4 regions of the Peribacillus sp. V2I11 genome follow, and region 1 is predicted to be linked to each of the others. Evidence: riboswitches for the same ligand, from Rfam matches in the RefSeq annotation. Region 1 holds a riboswitch; each other region holds the start of a gene.
What was found. Region 1 has a riboswitch for S-adenosylmethionine ahead of QFZ73_RS22890 (bifunctional homocysteine S-methyltransferase/methylenetetrahydrofolate reductase). Riboswitches for the same ligand answer to the same signal wherever they lie in the genome.

Region 1 (5,850 bases):
AATCATTTGGGTTAGAACTTGTTAAGTAGTTACCAAGAAAGTCGGTGAATATGCGTGTCTCCTGATAAGTAAATCTGTCTTCAGGCAGAGGGATGTGAATTTGCAGTCCCTTGTTACCTGAAGTTTTTACAAAAGCTTTTATCCTTAATGATTCCATCACCTTTTTTATTTCCTGTGCGGCCTTTATCGCTAAAAAGAAAAATTCGATGGAAGGAGGATCCAAGTCCAGGACGATTTCGTCGGGTCGTGTTTTACCCGCTTTCTGAAATGGGGCATGGAATTCCAATGCAAGTTGATTACCAAACCAAAGAAGCGTTTCAATATCGTTACACAGCATATATTCGATATCCTCATCCATGAACGTTTTAATAAACACAGGCGCATAATCAGGTTTGTTTTTCTGGAAAAATCTTTCTTTATCCAAAGTGCCATGAGGATAGCGGATCGTCGTAAGCAGCTTATCCTTCAAGAAGGGTAAGAAGAAAGCTGAAACCTCCCGTAAATAATGCAGGTATTCAACTTTTATCACCTGTTTACCTCCTGTTATCCAAAGCGGTTTATCTCTGGAAGTTATTTGTACAGTATCTGGAAATGTGTATTGGCCTAGCACGAATTTCTCCCAGGTGCATTCGTCGGGAGACGTTTGTAAAAGCCATTGCGAAAACTGAGGCTCACGCAATTCATTTTCCTCATATACGTGTAAGAATTGAACTTCGATGCAAATGGATGGATGGATAAAATAAAATTGTGCGTCTTCGTCTGATGCATTTTGCTTGATCAGTTCATGCAATATTCTTTTATCTTGAGCACTCAGTCCATTTTTAACACTTCCGATTTTCGTTACGGCACCTTCTTTGAAAACTGCGAGGGAGACGTAACCATTTTCTTTGTGCAATGCTGTAATGAAACAAGAAACGGTCTTCCAATTTTTCACCTTAATCCAAGATGAAGTACGTTTTCCTTCTTGCCAAGTACCTCGAATTTCCTTGGCGACAACCCCTTCACCATCTAATAGGGTGACCTTATTCAAGGCATTATCCAAAACGTCAAAACTCTCTATTAATTGTATCAAAGCCTTATCGCTGGGATCAGGCGGCATAGAAAAGCCAAGTTTTGCCCCCATATTCAACATCAATTCCCTTCTTTCTTCCATAGGTTTAGCTGCTACGTCTTTTCCGCTGATGCGAAGCAGGTCAAACGCTATAAACCGGCATGGGGAAAAGCGGGCTTTTTCTGAAATTAAGGATTGTTTCCCAAGGCGTCCTCGCCACTGTATTTGAAAAAAGTCCGCTTTCGCCTGATTGGTAAGCCAGACCAATTCTCCATCTATCTGAAGCGGGAGATAATCTTCCAGGTCCAGATCTTTGATGTAAGCAATGATTTCTGGGAATTGTGGTGATAATTCCTTCTCGTTCCGACTCGAAATGTTTATGGTATCGGAGTCTATCGATAAAATAGCCCTAAAGCCGTCATATTTGACTTCATAACGCCAATCCTTGGAGTTGGGGGCTTCGGGGTAATAGGTTGGCAGCATCGGTTTCATTTTTGTATTTACCTCCGCAAATAATTGATTAACATTATTTTGCCAAAAAAACGAAGTGTTAGAGTTGGCAATTGTTTTTTCGGTTTTTTTTGAACAAAGTGGAATAATAAAATTGTTCTTCTCTTTAAAAATAAGTTATGAGGTGACGAATATGCATACGATGTGGAAGGGGAGCATATCATTCGGTTTGGTGAACATTCCGATCAAACTTCATGCTGCAACGGAGGATAAGGATATTTCTTTGAGGACGTTGCATAAGGAATGCCATTCACCGATTAAATACGAAAAGGTTTGTCCGGTATGCCAGAAAGAAGTGGGGAAGGATGATATAGTCCGCGCTTTTGAGTATACAAAGGGAAAGTTTGTTGTATTGGAAGACAATGAACTAGAACAACTGAAAAAACAAAACGAAGAAAAAGCCGTGGAAATCGTGGATTTCGTTAAAATTGAAGAAATAGATCCCATTTATTTTAACCGGAGTTATTACATGTCCCCTAATGACGGAGGGATAAAAGCTTATTCCCTTTTGAGGCAGGCCCTCAAGGAGTCGAATAAAGTAGGGTTAGCGAAAATCATCATTCGCTCTAAAGAACAAATGGCGGTAATACGAGTCGTTGATAATACCTTGGTGATGGAAACGATCCATTATCCGGATGAAGTCCGCTCCACAGCGGATGTTCCGAATATCCCTGCCAATGATACCATTGTAAAAAAAGAAATCGATACCGCCGTATTATTGATAGATCAATTAACGACTACTTTCGATCCGTCAAAATACACCGATGACTATCGAACCGCGTTACTTGAATTGATTGAATCAAAGAAAACGGGACAGACGGCGATTGCAGCCAAAACAAAAGAACCAGTTTCCAACAATGTAACCGATTTAATGGAGGCATTACAGGCATCCATTGACCGTACGAAACATGATGAACCGGAAAAGAAAAAGACGACCCGAAAGAAAGCGGCACCGAAAAAAAAGAAACAAGCTTAAACAGGAAGCTGAGCGGAAGACGCATGATGTCGCTCGGCTTTCTGCTTGTTTTAGCAAGGGGTTTTGCCTTCTGATAAGGTAATGAAAGTGACTTAACAGGGAGAGAATTACATAGGGAAGGAAAAGTACAAATAGGTAGGTGGATCACGATGCAAGGGACTGAATGGAATTAAAAGAAAATGATGGATTGAAATGAAGGCAAAAAAATTCGCTCCCTAAAGAGCGACAATGAGGAATTCAATCGTGAAAATCAACATATAGGCGAACGGTTGTAGTTTTCGACTATATATTGTGTTCATATTCTACCATATTTAATTCTGAAATAGCAACAAAATTACTGAAACTAACCTATGAATTTTTCTGGAAATCAATGATATTTTGCCCACTTAACCGCGCATGTGGCTTTTGCATATTCAGATTTGCTATATTCTTATAAAAACTACAGAATAAAATGGATTTTTAGTATAATTTATACAATATGAGTTGATATAAATTAAATATGAATGGAAGATGCAAAATGGAAAATGGAAAAATCAAATCACTTCATGCCGGGAAGCCGAAACATGAAATTTTTTCGAATATCGATATCTTTTCAGCCATGGATAAACAAGCACAGGATAATGTGACAGTGACTAAATCAGGCATAATTGGTGATGGGGTAGGTAATGTAAAGTTCCATGGAGGTCCTGATCGGGCTTTGTGTTTTTACCCCTTTGAGCATTATTCATTATGGAATGAAAAATTCTCTAAAAAGCTGGATCTCCCTGCATTCGGTGAAAATTTAACCATAGCGGGGATGAGGGAAGAAACAACTTATATCGGCGATATTTATCAAATAGGCGATGTGATTGTTCAAATTAACCAGGGGAGGATTCCTTGTTCGACCATTTCCCACTTCAATCAAGAACCTAAGTTTTTGGAACTCGTGCTGAAAAAGAGTTTCACTGGTTATTTTGCAAGAGTACTTCAAGAAGGAACGATAAATAAACAAAACGAGATCGTGCTAATAGATCGTTTGCAAGAAAAAATTTCAGTTCATTATGCAGCAGAGGTAATCCTTCATAAACGAGATGGGCTTGAAGGCGCAAACGCTTTACTTACACTAGACTCGTTAGCGGAAGACTGGAAACAAAGGATCTTGAAGAGGGTTCAAGCTGTAAAAGATTGAATGATTTTTGCAAAAGTGAAAAAAATGTTGATCAGGTATTGAAATTGACAGATTATTAATGTAAATTAAATATAATCAAATTTTGAAATCTTATGAAAATTATATAAATGATCTTATCGAGAGAGGTGGAGGGACTGGCCCGAAGAAACCTCAGCAACCAGCTTAGGCAAAGGTGCTAAATCCAGCAAGCAGAGCTTGATAGATGAGGAGAATGTTTCAAAAAACCTTCTTCTTTGAGAAGGTTTTTTTTTTCCTTTTCTCTCATACTCTTAGAATACGACAAAAACATGATTGTTTTTGAGAGAGGGTGTAATGATGAATTTTCGTAAAGAAGTGAAAGAAAGAATGCTGGTTGGGGAAGGGGCAATGGGGACCTTATTGTACTCAAATGGCATCGATCAATGTTATGAGGAATTAAACTGTACGAACCCAGATCAAATAGAGTCCATCCACCGTGATTATTTGGAAGCTGGTGCAGATATCCTTCAATCGAATACATACGGTGCCAATTTCAACAAATTGAAACGGTATGGACTTGAGGATGAAGTAAGCAAAATCAATCGCCAGGGAGTCATTCTTGCTAAAAAAGCGGCAAAAGGTAAGGCATACGTCTTTGGTACCATAGGGTCACAGCGGAGTATCAGGAAATCGGATTTAAGCATGGAAGAGATAAAACGGGGTTTTCGTGAACAGCTATACAGTCTGTTGATGGAAAACCCTGATGGGATTCTCTTGGAAACATTTTATGATTTGGAAGAACTGGAAACCGTCCTGCAAATCGTCAAAAATGAAACTGGACTGCCGATCATCGCAAATGTTTCGATGCATGAACTGGGTAATCTTCAAAATGGAATCCATTTAAATGAAGCCTTTCAAAAACTCGAGCAATTGGGTGCCGATGTTGTCGGTGTGAATTGCCGTCTCGGTCCACATCATATGATTCGGGCCTTGGAAGAAGTGAGTTTGCCAAAGCAAGCATCGATTGCCATATACCCTAATGCCAGCCTCCCGGATTATGTGGATGGAAGGCTCGTCTATAAAGCTGTACCGGAATATTTCGGTTCAAGTGCCCTAGAACTTCGTGAGCAAGGTGCTGCAATCATAGGAGGGTGCTGTGGAACGACTCCCCTGCATATTCAAGCTGTAAAGAATGCGATTAGAAGTTTGGCTCCCGTGAAAGATAAAGTTACGAAATTCCGCGAAATAGAAAAAATTGAAGTGAGCGATAGAGAATTGGAACTTCCCCTGTACGAAAAGGCCAAAACAGAAAGGACGATTCTTGTTGAACTTGATCCACCGAAAAAGTTGGGAATAGAGAGCTTTATGATTGGTGCTGAGGTTTTGAAAAAAGCAGGGGTCGATTCCATTACATTAGCGGATAATTCACTTGCCTCACCAAGGATATCGAATGATGCACTGGCTAATTTACTGAAGAACCAATTGAATATAAAGCCGATGGTGCATATAACATGCCGTGATCGAAATTTGATTGGCCTGCAGTCACATTTAATGGGTCTGCAGACAGTGGGGCTGAACGAATTATTGATCATCACTGGAGATCCTTCAAAAATAGGGGATTTCCCGGGTGCCACTTCTGTTTATGATTTATCTTCGTTTGATCTAATAAGTATGGTCAAACAATTTAATGAAGGTCTTTCCTATTCCGGTCAAAGTTTGGGTCAACGGGCAAATTTTAAAATTGCGGCAGCTTTTAATCCCAATGTGAAATATCTGGATAAAGCCGTACTGAGGATGGAAAAGAAGATTGCCTGCGGTGCTCAATCCTTTTTGACACAGCCAATTTATTCGGTGGAGCAGATCGAGGAAGTATATGAGGCTACAAAACATTTAGATACCCCGATTTTCATCGGTATCATGCCCTTGACAAGCACACGGAACGCCGAATTCATCCATAATGAGATCCCAGGCATCAAATTGCCTGATAATGTTAGAAGGGCCATGGCTTTAGCGGGGGATGACCCTGTAAAGTCAAGGATTGAAGGGGTCAATATCGCGCGAGAGCTAGTGGACGCGGCAAGGGAAAAATTCAAGGGCATATATTTAATCACTCCGTTCCTTCGCTATGAAATGACGGCTGAACTTACGAAATATATTAGAAAAGTCGATAGTAAACAGACATCAGAG
Region 2 (5,850 bases), 110 kb from region 1:
GAGATCAAATTGGTTCCCCGGGTACGGAATTGACGTTTTTTGAAATTCCCAATGCTGCCCGCACTCATGAGGGAAACAATAGCATTTCTGAAATTTCTTTAAGGGTGAGAGATGATAAAGCGCTAGAATATTGGAAAAAACGGTTTGTGGAATTCAATGTTGAACATGAAGAAATATCGAGCCGTTTTGAAAGGAAGGTGCTTTCTTTTAAAGATCCTGAAGGGCAGAGGATTCTTCTGGTTTCCGATCAGGATAATAACGGCGTTCAAGGAGGATTACCGTGGGATGGAAGCCCGGTACCGCAAGAGTTTTTCATCCTTGGATTAGGACCAGTAAAACTTACTGTACCCAATATTGAACAAACAGAAAGTGTCCTTACCGGGGTATTGGGATTCAGGAAATTAGGCACATACCCATCCTCAATTAGGGGACAAAATCCGATTGTCGTTTACGAGACAGGTGCAGGAGGAACAGGAGCGGAACTCCATATTGAAGAAAGGAATGACATACCTCGGGAAAGGTTGGGGAGGGGTGGAGTACACCATGTTGCCTTCCGGGTGGATAATGAAGAAGAATTGAGAAAATGGATAGAGAAAATTAGTGAATCGAAATTCGTGAACTCGGGCTATGTGGACCGCTTTTATTTTCGTTCACTCTATTTTAGGGAGCCGAATGGCATATTATTTGAACTAGCTACTGATGGACCTGGTTTTGCAGTGGATGAAGCAGAGCAGCACCTAGGTGAGAACCTTGCCCTGCCACCTTTTTTAGAATCGAAAAGAAAGGATATTGAATCGAATTTAAAACCACTGAATACAAAATCAACAAATTAATTAACGGGAAGGAAGTAATGGGCATGCAAAAGCAAAATGCTGGAATACATCATATAACCGCAATTGTTGGCAATCCTCAAGAGAATGTGGATTTTTATGCTGGAGTATTGGGAATGCGTATGGTGAAGAAAACCGTTAATTTTGATGATCCAGGCACCTATCATTTATATTTCGGAGATGAATCAGGTTCACCGGGCTCTATCATCACTTTCTTTCCTTGGCCTGAAGCATACCGAGGTACAATTGGCTCTGGACAAGTGGGGATTACAACATATGCCGTTCCGGAAGGGTCAATGGGCTTCTGGGAAATGCGTTTGGGTAAATTTAACATAGACTTTGAAAAGGTTTCACGTTTCGGTGAGGAATATCTGGAATTTCAAGACCCGCATGATTTGAAACTTGAGCTGGTTGAGCGTAAAGAAGGTAAAAATAGCGAGTGGTCATTCGGCGGTGTACCAGCTGATAAGGCAGTCAAGGGATTCGGCGGTGCCGTATTATTGACGTCAAAACCGATCAAAACGATGGAACTATTAGAGGAAGTGATGGGCCTGCAAAAGATTGGGGAAGAGGGCGATTACATCCGCTTCAAATCCACATCGGACATCGGAAATTTGATAGATGTTAAAAAAACGGTTTTGCCAAATGGAAAAATCGGAGTGGGAACTGTCCATCATCTTGCATGGCGTGCAAGCGATAATGAAGATCATAAAGAATGGAGGGAGCATATCGCAAACCATGGCTATGGTGTGACACCCTTTAAAGACCGTCAATACTTCGATGCCATTTATTTTCGGGAAGATGGAGGCATACTCTTTGAAGTTGCCACAGATCCACCCGGCTTTGCTCATGATGAAACGAAGGAAACGATGGGCAGTAAATTAATGCTGCCGCCATGGTTGGAAGAAAAAAGGGGAATTATGGAGAAAACGTTACTGCCGGCAGTGCCGAGAGTACTAGAGGAGGATAAATGATGAAGCATATTTTTCAACAAGGAAGTAATCCAGAAGCTCCGTTACTTTTGCTTTTACATGGCACTGGAGGAACGGAAACTGATCTCTTGCCATTATCGGAAATGGTTTCACCGGGTTCATCCGTATTGAGCGTACGGGGAAATGTACTTGAAAACGGAATGCCCCGTTATTTCCGCCGTTTAGCTGAAGGGGTTTTTGATGAAGAAGATTTGATCTTCCGTACGAAGGAGCTTTATGACTTCTTGGAATTTGCGTCCGGCCAATATGATTTCGATCGTGACAAAGTGGTAGCATTAGGTTATTCTAATGGTGCAAATATAGCGGCAAGTTTGATGTTCCATTTCGAAGGGGCACTACAGGGAGCGATTCTTCATCATCCAATGGTGCCAAGACGTGGGATTGCTTTACCCCCCCTTTCGGATATACCAGTATTTATTGCTGCAGGTAAAAACGATCCGATTTGCCCGGCACAAGAAACTGATGAACTTAATCAAATTTTACTGCAAGCTGGTGCTAGGGTGGATATTCACTGGGAAAATTACGGTCATCAGTTAACACGTTCAGAAGTCGAGGCAGCAGGTTCATGGTTTCATAAGAACTTTATATAAGAATGAAAGAGGGAATGAAGATGATTTCAGTTAATCCTGAAAGTCTGACTGAACGGGAAAATTATAAGTTTTTGACTGGAAGCATTATACCGAGACCTATAGCCCTGGTTACGACACAATCCGAAACCGGTACAATCAATATAGCGCCGTTCAGCTTTTTCAACATAGTCAGTTCCAATCCTCCGATGATTTCCATTTCTGTTCAACGGAAAGAAGGAGTTTCAAAGGACACAGCCCGAAATGCAATTCAAACAGGTGAATTCGTTGTTCATATCACTGATGAAAATAATGTTGCTGATGCAAATCGAACGGCCAAGGAACTCCCCTCTGACGAAAGCGAATTGGGTCTTACTAATTTCACGACGGCTGTTAGTGATAAGGTATCCGTACCTGGATTGCAAGAAGCGAAGGTACGCTTTGAATGTACATTGGAGCATACGTTACCATTGGCAGGTTCCCTGGATAAACCTGGTTGTGATTTATTGATAGGGAAAATAGTCTGCTATCATATAGAGCAAGATATTTACCATAATGGCCGAATTGACCAGAATGGGCTAAAACCTGTAGCAAGATTAGCGGGTCATACTTATACAAAACTTGGGGAATTATTTGAAATAGAACGTCCTTAAGGGAAAAGAAAAAAATGGCGTCATCTTTTAAGATGTCGTCAATTTTTTAAACCAAATTTATCCCGGTTAACTTTATCTGCAATTTTAATACGGTGAGCGACAGTTCCAAAGACTAGCAATCATTTCAATGCCGGAGGTCATGATTGTTGGAATATAAAAGAAAGTCTTTACAAACGAAACAAAACTTGACAAATTTTTCATAGATTGATAAAGTTATAAAAAAATAATTTCTTATCCAGAGAGGTGGAGGGACTGGCCCTATGAAACCTCAGCAACAGGTCTATAAAGACACTGTGCTAATTCCAGGGGGTGAAACCTTGATAGATAAGACCGTACGTGTTTATTTGTCAGTAACGCACTCTTTTTTAGAGTGCGTTTTCGTTTTTTCTGGATGCAAGATTAAGGAGAGTAAAATGGAGAACAAAAGGAAGCATGATTTTCAAAGGCAAATGCAAGCAAGGCATATAATAATGCTATCGCTTGGCGGGGTGATTGGAACTGGTTTATTCTTAAGTTCGGGTTATACGATTCACCAGGCTGGCCCGTTTGGCACCATCCTTTCGTATCTGATTGGAGCATTAGTGGTTTATCTAGTCATGTTATGTCTAGGTGAACTGGCAGTACATATGCCCGAGACAGGTGCGTTTCATAGCTACGCAGCCAAATATATCGGACCAGGGACAGGGTATACAGTAGCCTGGTTGTACTGGCTAACTTGGACTGTTGCACTAGGTTCGGAATTCACGGCTGCAGGATTGTTGATGCAGAGATGGTTTCCATCAATAAGTGTCTGGATATGGAGTGCTCTATTTGCCATTTTGGTCTTGGCATTAAATGTGTGGACCGTTAAGTTTTTCGCTGAATCCGAATTCTGGTTTGCGTCCATAAAGGTATTTGCTATTGTGATATTTATTATTCTGGGAGCTGCGGCAATGGTAGGTTTTATTCCAATAATTAATTCACAATCAGCTCCGTTATTTTCCAATTTCACAAGTGCAGGTTTATTTCCGAATGGTGCTTTTGCCATTCTAATGACGATGCTCGCGGTGAATTTTGCATTTTCCGGAACTGAATTAATCGGAATTGCAGCTGGAGAAACTGTGAATCCAGAAAAAACGATACCAAAGGCAATCCGTATGACATTATGGAGATTGATTATCTTTTTTGTAGGAACCATCGTTGTTTTATCCGCATTATTGCCTATTTCGGATGCAAGCGTTTTAGAGAGCCCCTTTGTTACAGTTCTGGAACGGATCGGAATGCCATATGCAGCGGATATTATGAACTTTGTTATATTAACTGCCATTTTGTCTGCTGCAAACTCAGGACTATATGCCTCATCCAGGATGCTTTGGTCACTTGCAGATAAGAAAACTATATCACCAATATTTGCAAAATTGACAAAACGGGGTGTTCCGGTAAATGCAGTCATTTTCAGTATGTTGGGCGGTGGTTTAGCCCTTTTCTCGAGTATTATTGCACCGGATACAGTATACATAGTGCTTGTATCCATTTCCGGACTAGCCGTGGTTGTAGTTTGGATGAGTATTAGCGCGTCACAGTTTCTATTTCGCAGACGATTTATAAAAGATGGAAATTCAGTAAATGATTTGGCTTATCATACACCTTTATATCCACTCGTACCTATCGTTTCTTTTATGCTATGTCTTGCCTCTTGCATAGGAATTGCATTCGATCCTACACAACGAATTGCACTATATTGTGGCATACCTTTTATTTTGTTTTGCTATGGAAGTTATTATCTGACACAAACTATAAAGAAAAGAGGAGTAAAACATGAAGAATAAAATCAACCCAATTGACGCAATTTTACGAGATCATTCAGTCATGATTTTGGATGGAGCTTTAGCTACAGAGCTTGAAAGGCATGGGTGTGATTTGGACGATCCCCTGTGGTCTGCTCATGTATTGCTTGAAAATCCAGAAGTGATTTATCAGGTTCACTCTGACTACTTTCGTGCGGGTGCTGACTGTGCTATAACGGCAAGCTACCAAGCAACAGTTGAAGGTTTCGCCCTACGAGGAATACAAGAAAAAGAGGCTTTGGAGCTAATCCGGAAAACGGTTTTACTTGCAAGAAAAGCAAGAGATGAATTTTGGAAGGAAGAATATCAAACGATTAGACCTAAACCATTGGTTGCTGCATCAGTCGGACCTTATGGGGCTTATCTTGCAGATGGTTCAGAGTATGTAGGGAACTATGGTGTTTCAGAAGAAACTTTAGCGGCATTTCATCGCTCACGAATATCAGCTTTGATTGATGCAGGAGCTGATATTTTAGCATTTGAAACGATTCCTTCCCTGCAGGAAGCAAAAGTATTACATTCAATATTGAAAGATTATCCAGAAGTCTATGCTTGGCTATCCTTTTCGTTGAAAAATGAAAAAGCGATAAGTGACGGTACCTTGCTGGAGGAATGTACGAGATTGTTTGGGGACAGTGAGCAAATTGCAGCAATTGGCATCAACTGTGCGCCTGTATCAAGTATCACGGAAGCCATACAGGTGTTGCGTGCAAACACGCATAAACCAATTATTGTTTATCCGAATTCTGGTGAATCATATAATCCAGAAACTAAAACATGGCATGGTCAAGAATCATGTAACAGGCTCGACCTGAAATCTGAAGAATGGCACCATGCAGGGGCACGTTTAATTGGAGGATGTTGCAGAACGGCACCTCATCATATTGCAGACATTTCAAGAAAGTGGCGACCTTCCGTGGTAGTATCCTCCTAGCCCTTTTTCTGTTATCACTCTGTTATAAGTTATAAGTAGTGGGGAAACC
Region 3 (5,850 bases), 1.9 Mb from region 1:
AAAGTTGCGTTTCGAAACATTGAGTGTTCATGGCGGTCTGCAAGCTGATGAAACAGGTGCCCGCGCAGTTCCTATCTACCAAAGCAATGCATACTTGTTCAAAGACACCGACCATGCAGCGAATTTATTTGGCCTAAAGGAGAATGGCTATATATATACACGACTCCATAATCCAACGGTCAGCGTTTTTGAGGAAAGAATGGCCTTATTGGAAGGCGGTATCGGCGGATTGGCAACATCAAGCGGAATGGCTGCCATCTCACTTTCAATCCTGAATATTGCGGCTGCAGGGGATGAGATTGTTTCAGCCTCTACATTATATGGCGGTACGTATAACCTTTTTGAAAATACTCTTCCTAAATATGGAATCAAAGTGAAGTTCGTTTCTCCCGATGACCCTGAAAATTTCAAAAGGGCGATTACGCCAAGAACTAAGGCCATTTTTGCTGAAACGATCGGAAATCCAAGTTTGAGGGTGCTCGATATGGAAGCGGTAGCGGAAATCGCCCATGATGCAGGCATACCTTTAATCATTGATAATACCTTCGCGACACCATATCTATGCAGACCAATTGACTTTGGAGCGGATATTGTGATCCATTCCGCTACAAAATGGCTTCTGGGAAATGGAACGACGCTAGGCGGTGTCATCGTGGATGGAGGGAAGTTCGATTGGAACTCGCCAAACTACCCTGGCTTCACGGAGCCCGACCCAAGTTACGACGGTCTGGTATACGCCGAGGCAGTTGGACCTGCAGCATTCATAACGAAAGCCCGAGTCCAGTTACTCCGTGATTTAGGTCCTGCGTTAAGTGCCCAAAGTGCTTTCCAGTTTACGCTTGGACTTGAAACGCTGCATGTAAGGATGAAAGAGCATCTATCAAACACCAAGTCTGTCATTAAATATTTAAAAAACCATCCTGCGGTGACTTGGGTTTCACATCCTGGTGATGAGGATCATCCCGATAAAGCCCTTGCGGATAAATATTTGCCAAAGGGAGCTGGATCTGTCGTTACATTTGGGATACAAGGTAATCGCGAAGCTGGGGCAAAACTTATCAATTCGGTGGAATTATGGTCCCATGTAGCGAATGTTGGGGATGCGAAGAGCTTGATCATCCACCCAGCCAGTACGACCCATCAACAATTGAATGAGGCGGGTCTTGCGAAAGCGGGTGTGCGTGCTGATCAAGTCCGTTTATCCATTGGGATTGAAAATGTAGAGGATTTAATAGAAGATTTGGAACAGGCAATTGAAAAAGCGACGAATATCGTCTCCTTGACTTCCAAAACGGTTTAAGCAAAGTTCCTGTTCATTCTTGTACTAGAAATAATATACATTGCGCTCCTTTTTTATCTATGATAAAATTTCACCATACTAAAGAACTTAATGATGTACAAATATTCTATATATTAGCTCTTATCAAGAGAGGTGGAGGGATGTGCCCGATGAAACCCGGCAACCGACAAGGAGAAATTCCTTGGAAAGGTGCCAATTCACACAAAGTTTAATCACTTTGGAAGATGAGAGGAAGGCCTGTTTCTTCACCTGCCTTTCTGCTCATGCAGAAAGGTTTTTTCTTTTTTTTGGGGAAAAATGATATGAGAAACAGACTAATAATGTAGAGAAATCAACTAAGTTCATAGGTTTTATTGGATAAAAAAAGAGGTGAGGATTAATGATTACATTGACGAAAGTCAGTAAGCTGTTCCGTACAGGAAAAGGAAACAGTGAGACGATCAAGGCTGTAAATAATGTGAATGTTGAAATAAATAAAGGCGAGATTTTCGGTATCATCGGTTACAGTGGGGCGGGGAAGAGTACTTTGATCAGAATGCTCAATGGATTGGAAACACCCACAGAGGGATCCGTTGTGGTGGCTGAAAAGGAAATTTCAAAAATTAAAGGGGCTCAGCTCCGTAAGGCCCGTCAAGAAATAAGCATGATTTTCCAACATTTCAATCTATTATGGTCAAGGACCGTTCAGGAGAATATTTCTTTCCCTTTGGAAATTTCAGGAATTTCTAAAACTGAACGAACCAAGCGTGTGAACGAATTGATCAAGTTAGTCGGACTGGAAGGCAGGGAAAAGGCCTATCCTTCACAATTAAGCGGAGGGCAAAAGCAAAGGGTGGGGATAGCCAGGGCTCTGGCAAATGATCCTAAAGTGCTGCTTTGTGATGAAGCGACTTCTGCATTGGATCCACAGACTACCGACTCAATACTCGAATTGCTTGTTGACATCAATCAGCGCCTGGGATTGACGATCGTTTTGATAACACATGAAATGCATGTAATACGTAAAATCTGTCATCGCGTCGCCGTGATGGAAAGCGGGCAAGTTGTTGAACAGGGTCCTGTCCTGGATGTTTTCAAGAATCCTAAAGAACAAATGACGAAGCGTTTCGTGCAACAAGTAACGGAACCAGAAGAAACGAAAGAAACGATGGACCATTTGCTCGAACGCTATCCTGCAGGCAAAGTGATTCAATTGACCTTTGTAGGTGATCATGCAGAAAGCCCGTTGATCACCAAGCTTGTACGTAACTTCGAGTTGGATGTCAATATCGTTCAAGGTAAGATATCCCAAACAAGAAGCGGTTCATATGGAACATTGTTTATCCATCTTGATGGCACAGAGGATGAAATGCTCCGCGCAATCGAATTCATTAAAGCACAGCAGGTAGGCGTGGAGGTGATTACTCATGCTTGAAGAATTATTGCCGAATGTTGATTGGGAAGACATTATTGAAGCAACGAAAGAAACGCTTTACATGACAAGCGTCTCTGTAGTGGCAACCTTTTTTATAGGCATAATATTAGGATTGATCCTGTTCCTGACAGGGAAGGGGAATATGTGGGGAAACCGGGCAGTCAACGGGGTCATGAGTGCTGTCGTTAATATATTCCGTTCCATTCCATTTCTTATTTTGATCGTGCTGCTCATTCCTTTCACTAAAGCGCTTGTCGGTTCCATGATTGGAGAGAACGCTGCACTGCCGGCACTTATTATCGGTGCGGCCCCATTTTATGCGCGTATGGTCGAAATCGGCCTTCGTGAAATCGATAAAGGTGTAATTGAAGCCGCTAAATCGATGGGGGCAAAAACGAGCACGATCATTTGGAAGGTCCTTCTTCCAGAGTCGATGCCTGCCCTTATTTCCGGGATCACGGTAACATCGATCGCATTGGTTGGATATACCGCAATGGCTGGGGTCATCGGCGCTGGCGGGCTTGGTAATCTAGCCTATTTGGAAGGCTATCAAAGAAGTCAAAATGACGTTACGCTTGTAGCGACTGTCGTTATTCTAATTATCGTCTTTATAATTCAAATTATTGGAGATGTGATTACATCTAAATTGGACAAAAGATAAAGGGAGATGACTAGGATGAAAAAGTTTTTAGGATTTGCATTAATTTTAGTGTTATCTATCGCTTTGGCTGCTTGTGGAAGTGAAAAGGATAAAAGCGGCAGTGATACGGAGAAAGAATCGAAGAAATTAGTTGTAGGGGCATCCAATGTTCCGCATGCTGAAATCCTCGAGGAAGCTAAGCCGCTTCTTAAAGAAAAAGGAATCGAATTGGAAATCGAAACATTCCAGGACTATGTTTTACCGAATAAGGCGTTGAATGATAAGGAATTGGATGCTAACTATTTTCAGCACATTCCTTACTTAGAGGCGCAAATTAAAGAAAATGGATATGATTTCGTCAATGCTGGCGGAATCCATATCGAGCCAATAGCACTATACTCACAAAAATATAAAAGCATCGATAAACTTCCTGATGGGGCAACAATCATTTTGAGCAGCTCTGTCGCTGATCATGGACGCGCTTTATCCCTTTTAGAAAAGAATGGCCTGATCACTTTGAAAGAAGGCATCGATAAAACGACGGCTACAACTAAAGACATCGTTGAAAATAAGAAAAACCTTAAATTCGATGCTGAATATGAAGCGGCACTGCTTCCTAAAATTTATGAGAGCGGCGAAGGCGATGCTGTCTTGATCAACTCCAACTATGCAATTGACGCAGGTTTGAATCCGATTGAAGATTCGATTGCAATTGAAGATTCGGAATCACCATATGTGAATGTCATTGCAGTAAACAAAGGTGACGAAAATAAAGAAGCAATAAAAGCGCTTGTAGAAGTATTGCATTCTAAAGAAATTCAAGATTTCATCCTTAAAGAATACGATGGTGCAGTTGTACCGGCGGATAAATGATTCAAGAATGGCGACCTGATTTAATTCAGGTCGTTTTTTCATGTTTAATCATGAAAGTGAAGGGTATAGAGATGATGAAGGTAATAAAATGATACACAAATTTGAAAGGATGGTTCACTATCAATACTCTAGATTTAAATGTAACAAGCGAAATGGAAAAGGCGATGCAGTCTTCACATGGGATTGGCTACAGTGAGTACAGTAGAAACTTAGACCTCCGTATCGAGGTTGAGAAAGAACGGGATAGGGAACATGTAAAGTGCAACAAAATGGTCCAGGACCTACAACGCAAAATTCACGGCTAAGCATATAAAAGAATTCTTTAAAAGATCGGTCTGTAGAGGTAAAATGGTAAATGGTCCATAAAATAAGGGGTTTCCTTATTGGATGAACTTACATAATGCCTGACAGTCCGATCTTTTTCTTTTTAAAGCGGAACATTCATACCTTGCAATTGAATTCATCGCACATATATTAATAAGGACGAAGATTTGCCGAATAATAAGATAATTTTAACAAAAGCTAAAATAAGTATGTATATGCAGTAAACAGGCTATATCTGTTAGTATTGTAAGAATAGGACAGGTTTTTAACATGGAAGAAGTGGAAACCTCTATCTATTTAGTTGATTCCAAATTGGATTTGTTATAAAATTGGAATGAGAATAAAGTGAGAATGCTTTTACGTAAATTATAGTTAAGAAAGTAATCTTTACTTTCTGGTAATAAAATTGGAATTAGTTCACGGAGGTATTATTATGTCAGCTTCTACATTAACGGTTAAAGATCTTCACGTATCAATTGAAGGTAAAGAGATTTTAAAAGGGGTAAACCTTGAAGTCAAAGGTGGAGAAATCCATGCGATCATGGGACCAAATGGAACTGGTAAATCCACTTTATCATCAGCGATCATGGGTCACCCTAAATATGAAGTAACTAGCGGAAGCATCACATTCGATGGTGAAGATGTATTGGAAATGGAAGTAGACGAGCGCGCTCGTGTAGGTCTATTCCTAGCTATGCAATATCCAAGTGAAATCAGCGGTGTTACAAATGCTGACTTCTTACGTTCTTCCATTAACGCACGCCGTGAAGAAGGCGATGAAATTTCATTGATGAAATTCATCCGTCAAATGGACCAAAAAATGGAATTCCTTGAAATGGATGAAGATATGGCGCAACGCTATTTGAATGAAGGTTTCTCAGGCGGAGAGAAAAAACGCAACGAGATTCTTCAATTAATGATGATCCAACCTAAAATTGCAATCCTGGATGAGATTGATTCAGGTCTAGATATCGATGCACTTAAAGTCGTTTCAAAAGGAATCAACGAAATGCGCGGAGAAGACTTTGGATGCTTGATCATCACTCACTACCAACGTCTATTAAATTACATCACTCCTGATTTCGTACATGTTATGATGCAAGGACGTGTCGTAAAATCAGGCGGTCCTGAACTTGCTGCCCGCTTGGAAGCGGAAGGTTATGACTGGATTAAACAAGAATTGGGCATTGAAGACGAAACTGTTGGCGAAGAAGCGTAAGTAGGAGGATTTGCAATGACTACAGAAACGAAATTACCGTTTGAACAAGAGGATATAAGCTCCTATTCAACTAAAAATAA
Region 4 (5,850 bases), 3.5 Mb from region 1:
GAGGCCAAAGAAGTCGAACGAAAGCTATCGGAAGCCGCACTGATTTTAAGTGACAGTATAGAAAAGAACTTGGATGGCATCATTGCAGAAATAGGATTTGATTTTGGATTGGATAAAAAAGGGCAGGTTTGGATGTTTGAAGCCAATTCCAAACCGGGACGATCCATCTTCTCCCATCCAAAACTCAAGGATTTTGAATTGCTGACCAGAAAGCTAAGCCTTGATTATGCCATTTATCTTACGGAACAGACGATTACGAAATCAATCAGTGTGCCGCGATGAACATTTTTTACGATATCCCCACTGAAAATTGGCACCACACTCATGAGAATGCGGAGCTTTTCGCCGGCTCTGCCCAAGAGGAAATCAGCTATAAAAAGGTCCATTCAAATCAACCTCTAATTCCAATCACAATATTTCCAGGTAACCGGATGCTTACCGTCGGAATTTTAACTATTTCCAATCCCAAAAAGGAATCAGGTTTGGGTGGAAACCTGAACCTTTTTCGGGACCTATCCTTATATTTATTGAAACATGGAATATTGGCGTATGCATTCACAGGAAATGCCCTTCATTCCGAGTCGATGAGAGCTTATGTTTTTTCCTCCATTTCAAACAAGTGGATCGAATGTAAAGTGCCCTTACCTGACATCGTCTATAACCGTATCCCCTCGAGGAGCTATGAGGCGTCAGAGGAATTCCAACATCTCATCAAATATTTTAAAGAATGCCGAATGAATCTATTCAACCCCTGTTTTATAGATAAATATGTGATGTTCGAAGCATTAATGGAAGATGGATCCCTCACCAATCACCTTCCGCCCACCATGGTCTTACGAAACAGCGGTTGCCTTGATGCTTTCCTGGAGACCTACAGGCATATATACCTTAAACCCTGCAAAGGAAGCCAAGGAAAGGGCATTTATACCATAATCAAAAGCGATGATGATACACTATTGTTCAATAGCTTAAAGCATAGTGAGTCCTTCCCGGACTTCGCGTCATTCTGGGAAACAAAAAAAAGGGATTTATTAAAAAGGAGCTACATTGCTCAACAGGCGATCATACCAAAAAAACTTTTTGGACATCGTTACGATTACCGGATTCTCGTCCATTATGAAAAAGGTTTTTATAAAGTGACCGGCAAAGCGGTAAGGATGTCACAAACTCAGGAAATCACCACCCACACTCCCCGAGGGGGTAAGCTTTTTCCTTATCAAGACCTGCAATCAAGAAGCCTGAATCTGAAATTAGAGACTATCGCCCAAAAATGCGGAGAGATACTTTCAAAAAAAATCGGGTTTCTCGGAGAGTTTTCCATTGATATAGGGGAAGACGAATCAGGCTCTCTCTTCATATACGAAGTAAACTCAAAGCCCATGCAATTCGATGAGGAGGAAATTGAAACAAATAGGCTTTTGCATTTAAAAAAACTTTTCATTGAATTAACTTTTCCCAACCTAACAATAAAATAACACCTCCATCTGCCGTTTTCCATTATAATTAAATGAGAAACTGTATATATGGAGGTAATACATATGATCACTCATTTTCAATGGGCACCATTACATAAGAATCTGCCAGGATGGAAAATTTCCTTTTATTTCAACAAGCAGGCAGTCCAAGCCTTGTATCATAAAGATGGATCCATCGAGTGGACAGCCAATCCGCCTTCCGAAACAGATGAAACCAAACTCAAAAGCATGATACATGATTTAATGATCTTCCATGTATACGAATGAACCCCCTTTACATTCATGAAATCCCTAAACAGAATAAAAAAAACTCCTTTGCCTAAACTAAAGAAAAAGCTAGGAGGGATTTATTTTGGATAAAGAAAAAATGACATTTTTAAAGGATACCGAATATGATGGCAAGGATTCCGTTTACCTGGATATCGACCGTATCATCAATGAAGGAATGGCGGGCGGAAATGTGTATGAAGTCGCTAACCTTCAGAACATCGAAGAAGCACATGACTTTTATGATGAAACAGATCCCAATATCAATAAATAAATTATGTGGGCTCTCTTATGGAGGGCTCTCCTTTATTTGATGTGGACTTACCTATCCCGTTCATCTCCATGTGTATGCAGTCAGACCGTTAAACGGATAACATTCAAATAGTTCCATTCTCCCTCGCACTTAAAATATTTTCGTTTAATATCGATGTAATGATATGTTCTGAATCCCATTCATGCCCAGATATCTCGATAAGGGGATAGCGGTTCGGTAAAACGACCTGCTGGATTTCATGAACGGTCAGCCCTTGAGAATGTAAGTTTAAAATTTCACCTTGGAGGTTTTCCAAATAATCGAGTTTTTTCCGGAACATTTCCTTCCCATCAGGCACATGCCCAGCATGGCAGCAAAACACTTCCCCAAAGTCATATTGAAGTAATTTTTTTATGGAACCGATGATGACCGGGACAGACTCCTCCCGTAAGACAAGCTTTGTTTTTGGCGTTACGAAAAGGTCTCCTGAAAAGAGCATGCCATTACTGTGATTCAAATACACCATATGGTCCTTCGCATGACCAGGGGTAAAAATCGGCTCCCACGTTTGGGTACGGGAATGAATGGCCTTCCCTAGCGGCTCAGCTTTAAAGGCGTCTCTCTTTCCCCAGAAAATTTTGCGATATTCAGGATATACAGCATCCTTTGCACAAACCTCAACCGACATCGAGTGAATGAAAAGCGGGACCTTTTTATGTTCCTGTATCCATGCAGCGCCCCCCGTATGGTCTTCATGATAGTGAGTCAGTGCCACTGAGTCGAAGTCTGCGGACTCATAGAATGGAATAAGCTCTTCCAATAAAATCTCTGCTCCAGTATCTATCAATAGGCCATCCGTTAAAAAGACATAAACACTCATCCCCGACTTGTTCCCGCCAGGAGTCCCGTGAACACAAACCACATCATTTATCGTCTTAATCTCTATCATTCAATTGCCTCCCCCATCATTGTACCAAAATAGTTTAATCTTCCTTTTTTTAACTTCACTATAATAAATGTAGTACCACTTTACCTTTTTGACAAGAAAATATTGGAATAATTAACCTTGATGGAATTGCTGGATTATTGCATAATAGCCCTTTTTCCATGAATTTTTTTAACGGACCATACCAAATTTAACGATAAAAAATCATTCCAAAATCACAGAAACGATTGACATTGTCGAATTTTACAAATAATATAGATTATATTATAAAACTTGAAATATTCTAAAATAATAATTTACTTATCAAGAGTGACGGAGGGATCAGGCCCTGTGATGTCCGGCAACCGCCCTTAGGGAACGGTGCCACTTCCTGCAGAATGATTGCATTCTGAAAGATAAGACGCGATATAATTTCGCTGCCTCTTTCTGAATGATAGAGGCAGCTTTTTTAATGTTTAAGGGGGAAAGCGCATGATTGAAATCCGTTCAGTCCGAAAGGAATACGTCTCGAAGAAAAACCGAGTTATCGGAGTGGATAACGTTTCTTTGACCATTAAAACAGGCGAAGTGTATGGAATTGTCGGCTACAGTGGGGCTGGAAAAAGCTCATTACTCCGCTGCTTGAATTTGCTTGAACGTCCGACAGGTGGAAATATCATCATCGACGGCATTGATTTAAACTCTATATCAAGTAAAGAGCTTCGTAAACAACGCCAAAAAATCGGAATGATATTCCAGCACTTTTCCCTGGTCAGTTCAAAAACCGTTTATGAAAATGTCGCTTTCGCCTTAAAGGCAGCGCATCGATCGAAGGACGCCATCAGGTTACGTGTATTGGAATTGTTGGAAATCGTAGGGCTTAGCGATAAGAAAGATGTCTATCCGGCACAGCTTAGCGGTGGACAGAAGCAGCGGGTCGGCATAGCTCGCGCCTTAGCAAATGAACCCACTGTACTATTATGTGATGAAGCGACTTCAGCCCTTGATCCAACAACTACAAAAGCGATTTTACAGTTATTGAAAAAGATAAGCAGTGAGCTTGGTATCACCATCGTGTTGATTACACATGAAATGGAAGTGGTCAAAGAACTATGCCACCGAGTCGCCGTCATGCAGGATGGCCGGGTAATTGAGGAAGGCCCCGTTTATGAAATATTTTCACAGCCTAAGCAGGAGTTAACGAAGCAATTCATTAGCAGTGTACTGGATTTCGAACTCCCTTCGCACTTGCTTGAAGAAAGTAAAGGTACGATTATTAAAATTCAATTCGAAGGGCAAACCGCCGGTGAGTCGATTCTTTCGGATACTCTCCAATCCCATTCAGTAAAGGGTAATATTTTACACGGTAAAATTGAGTATATCCAGGATGTCCCTTTAGGCATTTTGATCATCGAGTTAATTGGCGATGCCACCCAAATTCATTCGACATTGGAATATATAAAAAGTCGTTCCAGTTCTGTGGAGGTGTTAAAACATGTCACTGCTTGATCCCATCGTCAATATTTTACCTGATCTTAATAAAGCCTTTCTTGAAACGATTTATATGGTCGGCGTTTCCCTTGCAGTAGCTCTGCTGATCGGTTTACCGCTTGGAGTATTGCTGTTTACGACAACCAGGAATTTATTTTTTGAAAATAGCATCGTGAATCGATCTCTCGGTTTCGCAGTCAATATTGTACGTTCAATCCCGTTCATCATTCTCTTGGTCGCCCTCCTTCCTTTAACGGACCTTCTTACGGGATCGACGATAGGGCCAAGAGCGGCTTCTGTTTCCCTGTCCGTATCGGCAATACCTTTTTTTGCAAGAATCGTTGAATCGGCATTACGTGAAATAGACAGAGGAGTGATTGAAGCTGCAATTGCCGTAGGTGCCACTCCATGGATGATCATTAAGGATGTACTTCTTCCAGAGGCAAAACCGGGAATCATTCAAGGATTGACATTAACGACCATTTCGCTAATCGGTTACTCTGCAATGGCAGGGACAATCGGCGGAGGCGGAATTGGCGACCTTGCCATCCGGTACGGATATTACCGTTATGACAACACAGTCATGATCACGACGATCGTCGTGCTGATCTGCCTTGTGCAAATCATTCAAATGGTTGGTGACAAAGCCTCATACATTGTTAACAAACGATAGGATCAGTCATTATTTCAATGATTCAATACATTTCATTACTCAGGAGGAATTTCAAATGAAGAAAATAGCTTCGTTATTATCAGTCTGTGCACTTGCCCTTGGCTTAGCAGCTTGCGGAAGCGATGATGCATCCCCAAAAACTGAAGACAAAAAAGAATTGAAGATCGGGGCGACTACCGGTCCCTACGCCGATATGGTTAAAGAGGCCATCAAACCAGGTCTTGAAGATCTCGGTTACAAAATAGAAATCGTCGAATTCACCGACTATATCCAGCCGAATAAGTCGCTTGGCAACCATTCAATCGACGCCAACCTATTCCAGCATAAAGTGTACATGGACAACTTCGCTAAAGAAAATGATTTAAAGCTTTCCGACCTTATCATTGTTCCAACAGCACCAATGGGCATATATTCGAACAAGTATAAATCATTGAAAGAAATTAAAGATGGTACATCCCTTGCAGTGCCCAATGATCCGGTTAACCTCGCACGTGCACTTAAAGTGCTGGTGGATGAAGGGTTGATTGAAGTCGATCCGGATGTCGATCCTTTAAAAATATCTGAAAAGGATGTAACGAAAAATCCAAAAAACATCCAGCTCAAACCATTGGAATCCGCTCAATTGCCACGGGCAACAGACAGTGTTGACCTATCAGCGGTCCCTGGCAACTTCGCTCTTGCAGCGAAAATGGACCTAAAGGATGCCCTTGTTTTAGAAAAAATGCCGGATATGTATCGAAACGTTGTTGCAGTGAATACAAAAGAT

Region 2: it holds a riboswitch for S-adenosylmethionine, as region 1 does, so the genes downstream of both, mmuP (S-methylmethionine permease) here and QFZ73_RS22890 (bifunctional homocysteine S-methyltransferase/methylenetetrahydrofolate reductase) in region 1, are expected to answer to the same signal.
Region 3: it holds a riboswitch for S-adenosylmethionine, as region 1 does, so the genes downstream of both, QFZ73_RS13335 (methionine ABC transporter ATP-binding protein) here and QFZ73_RS22890 (bifunctional homocysteine S-methyltransferase/methylenetetrahydrofolate reductase) in region 1, are expected to answer to the same signal.
Region 4: it holds a riboswitch for S-adenosylmethionine, as region 1 does, so the genes downstream of both, QFZ73_RS05490 (methionine ABC transporter ATP-binding protein) here and QFZ73_RS22890 (bifunctional homocysteine S-methyltransferase/methylenetetrahydrofolate reductase) in region 1, are expected to answer to the same signal.

The regions. Positions count from the first base shown of each region.
Region 1 is NZ_JAUSYW010000001.1:4,669,984-4,675,833, forward strand. Features, by position in the region: gene ligD (DNA ligase D) at 1-1,543, opposite strand, end outside; gene ku (non-homologous end joining protein Ku) at 1,695-2,537, shown strand; gene QFZ73_RS22885 (MOSC domain-containing protein) at 3,055-3,705, shown strand; SAM riboswitch class I at 3,816-3,914, shown strand; gene QFZ73_RS22890 (bifunctional homocysteine S-methyltransferase/methylenetetrahydrofolate reductase) at 4,021-5,850, shown strand, end outside.
Region 2 is NZ_JAUSYW010000001.1:4,777,796-4,783,645, forward strand. Features, by position in the region: gene QFZ73_RS23410 (ring-cleaving dioxygenase) at 1-833, shown strand, start outside; gene QFZ73_RS23415 (ring-cleaving dioxygenase) at 857-1,804, shown strand; gene QFZ73_RS23420 (alpha/beta hydrolase) at 1,804-2,412, shown strand; gene QFZ73_RS23425 (flavin reductase family protein) at 2,433-3,041, shown strand; SAM riboswitch class I at 3,270-3,372, shown strand; gene mmuP (S-methylmethionine permease) at 3,455-4,849, shown strand; gene mmuM (homocysteine S-methyltransferase) at 4,839-5,801, shown strand.
Region 3 is NZ_JAUSYW010000001.1:2,771,190-2,777,039, forward strand. Features, by position in the region: gene QFZ73_RS13330 (O-acetylhomoserine aminocarboxypropyltransferase/cysteine synthase family protein) at 1-1,300, shown strand, start outside; SAM riboswitch class I at 1,418-1,531, shown strand; gene QFZ73_RS13335 (methionine ABC transporter ATP-binding protein) at 1,680-2,714, shown strand; gene QFZ73_RS13340 (methionine ABC transporter permease) at 2,707-3,375, shown strand; gene QFZ73_RS13345 (MetQ/NlpA family ABC transporter substrate-binding protein) at 3,391-4,227, shown strand; gene QFZ73_RS29150 (YuzK family famiily protein) at 4,392-4,532, shown strand; gene sufC (Fe-S cluster assembly ATPase SufC) at 4,985-5,770, shown strand; gene sufD (Fe-S cluster assembly protein SufD) at 5,786-5,850, shown strand, end outside.
Region 4 is NZ_JAUSYW010000001.1:1,124,104-1,129,953, forward strand. Features, by position in the region: gene QFZ73_RS05465 (YheC/YheD family endospore coat-associated protein) at 1-282, shown strand, start outside; gene QFZ73_RS05470 (YheC/YheD family endospore coat-associated protein) at 279-1,475, shown strand; gene QFZ73_RS05475 (YheE family protein) at 1,539-1,742, shown strand; gene QFZ73_RS05480 (hypothetical protein) at 1,828-2,016, shown strand; gene QFZ73_RS05485 (MBL fold metallo-hydrolase) at 2,120-2,944, opposite strand; SAM riboswitch class I at 3,239-3,343, shown strand; gene QFZ73_RS05490 (methionine ABC transporter ATP-binding protein) at 3,413-4,429, shown strand; gene QFZ73_RS05495 (methionine ABC transporter permease) at 4,416-5,084, shown strand; gene QFZ73_RS05500 (MetQ/NlpA family ABC transporter substrate-binding protein) at 5,140-5,850, shown strand, end outside.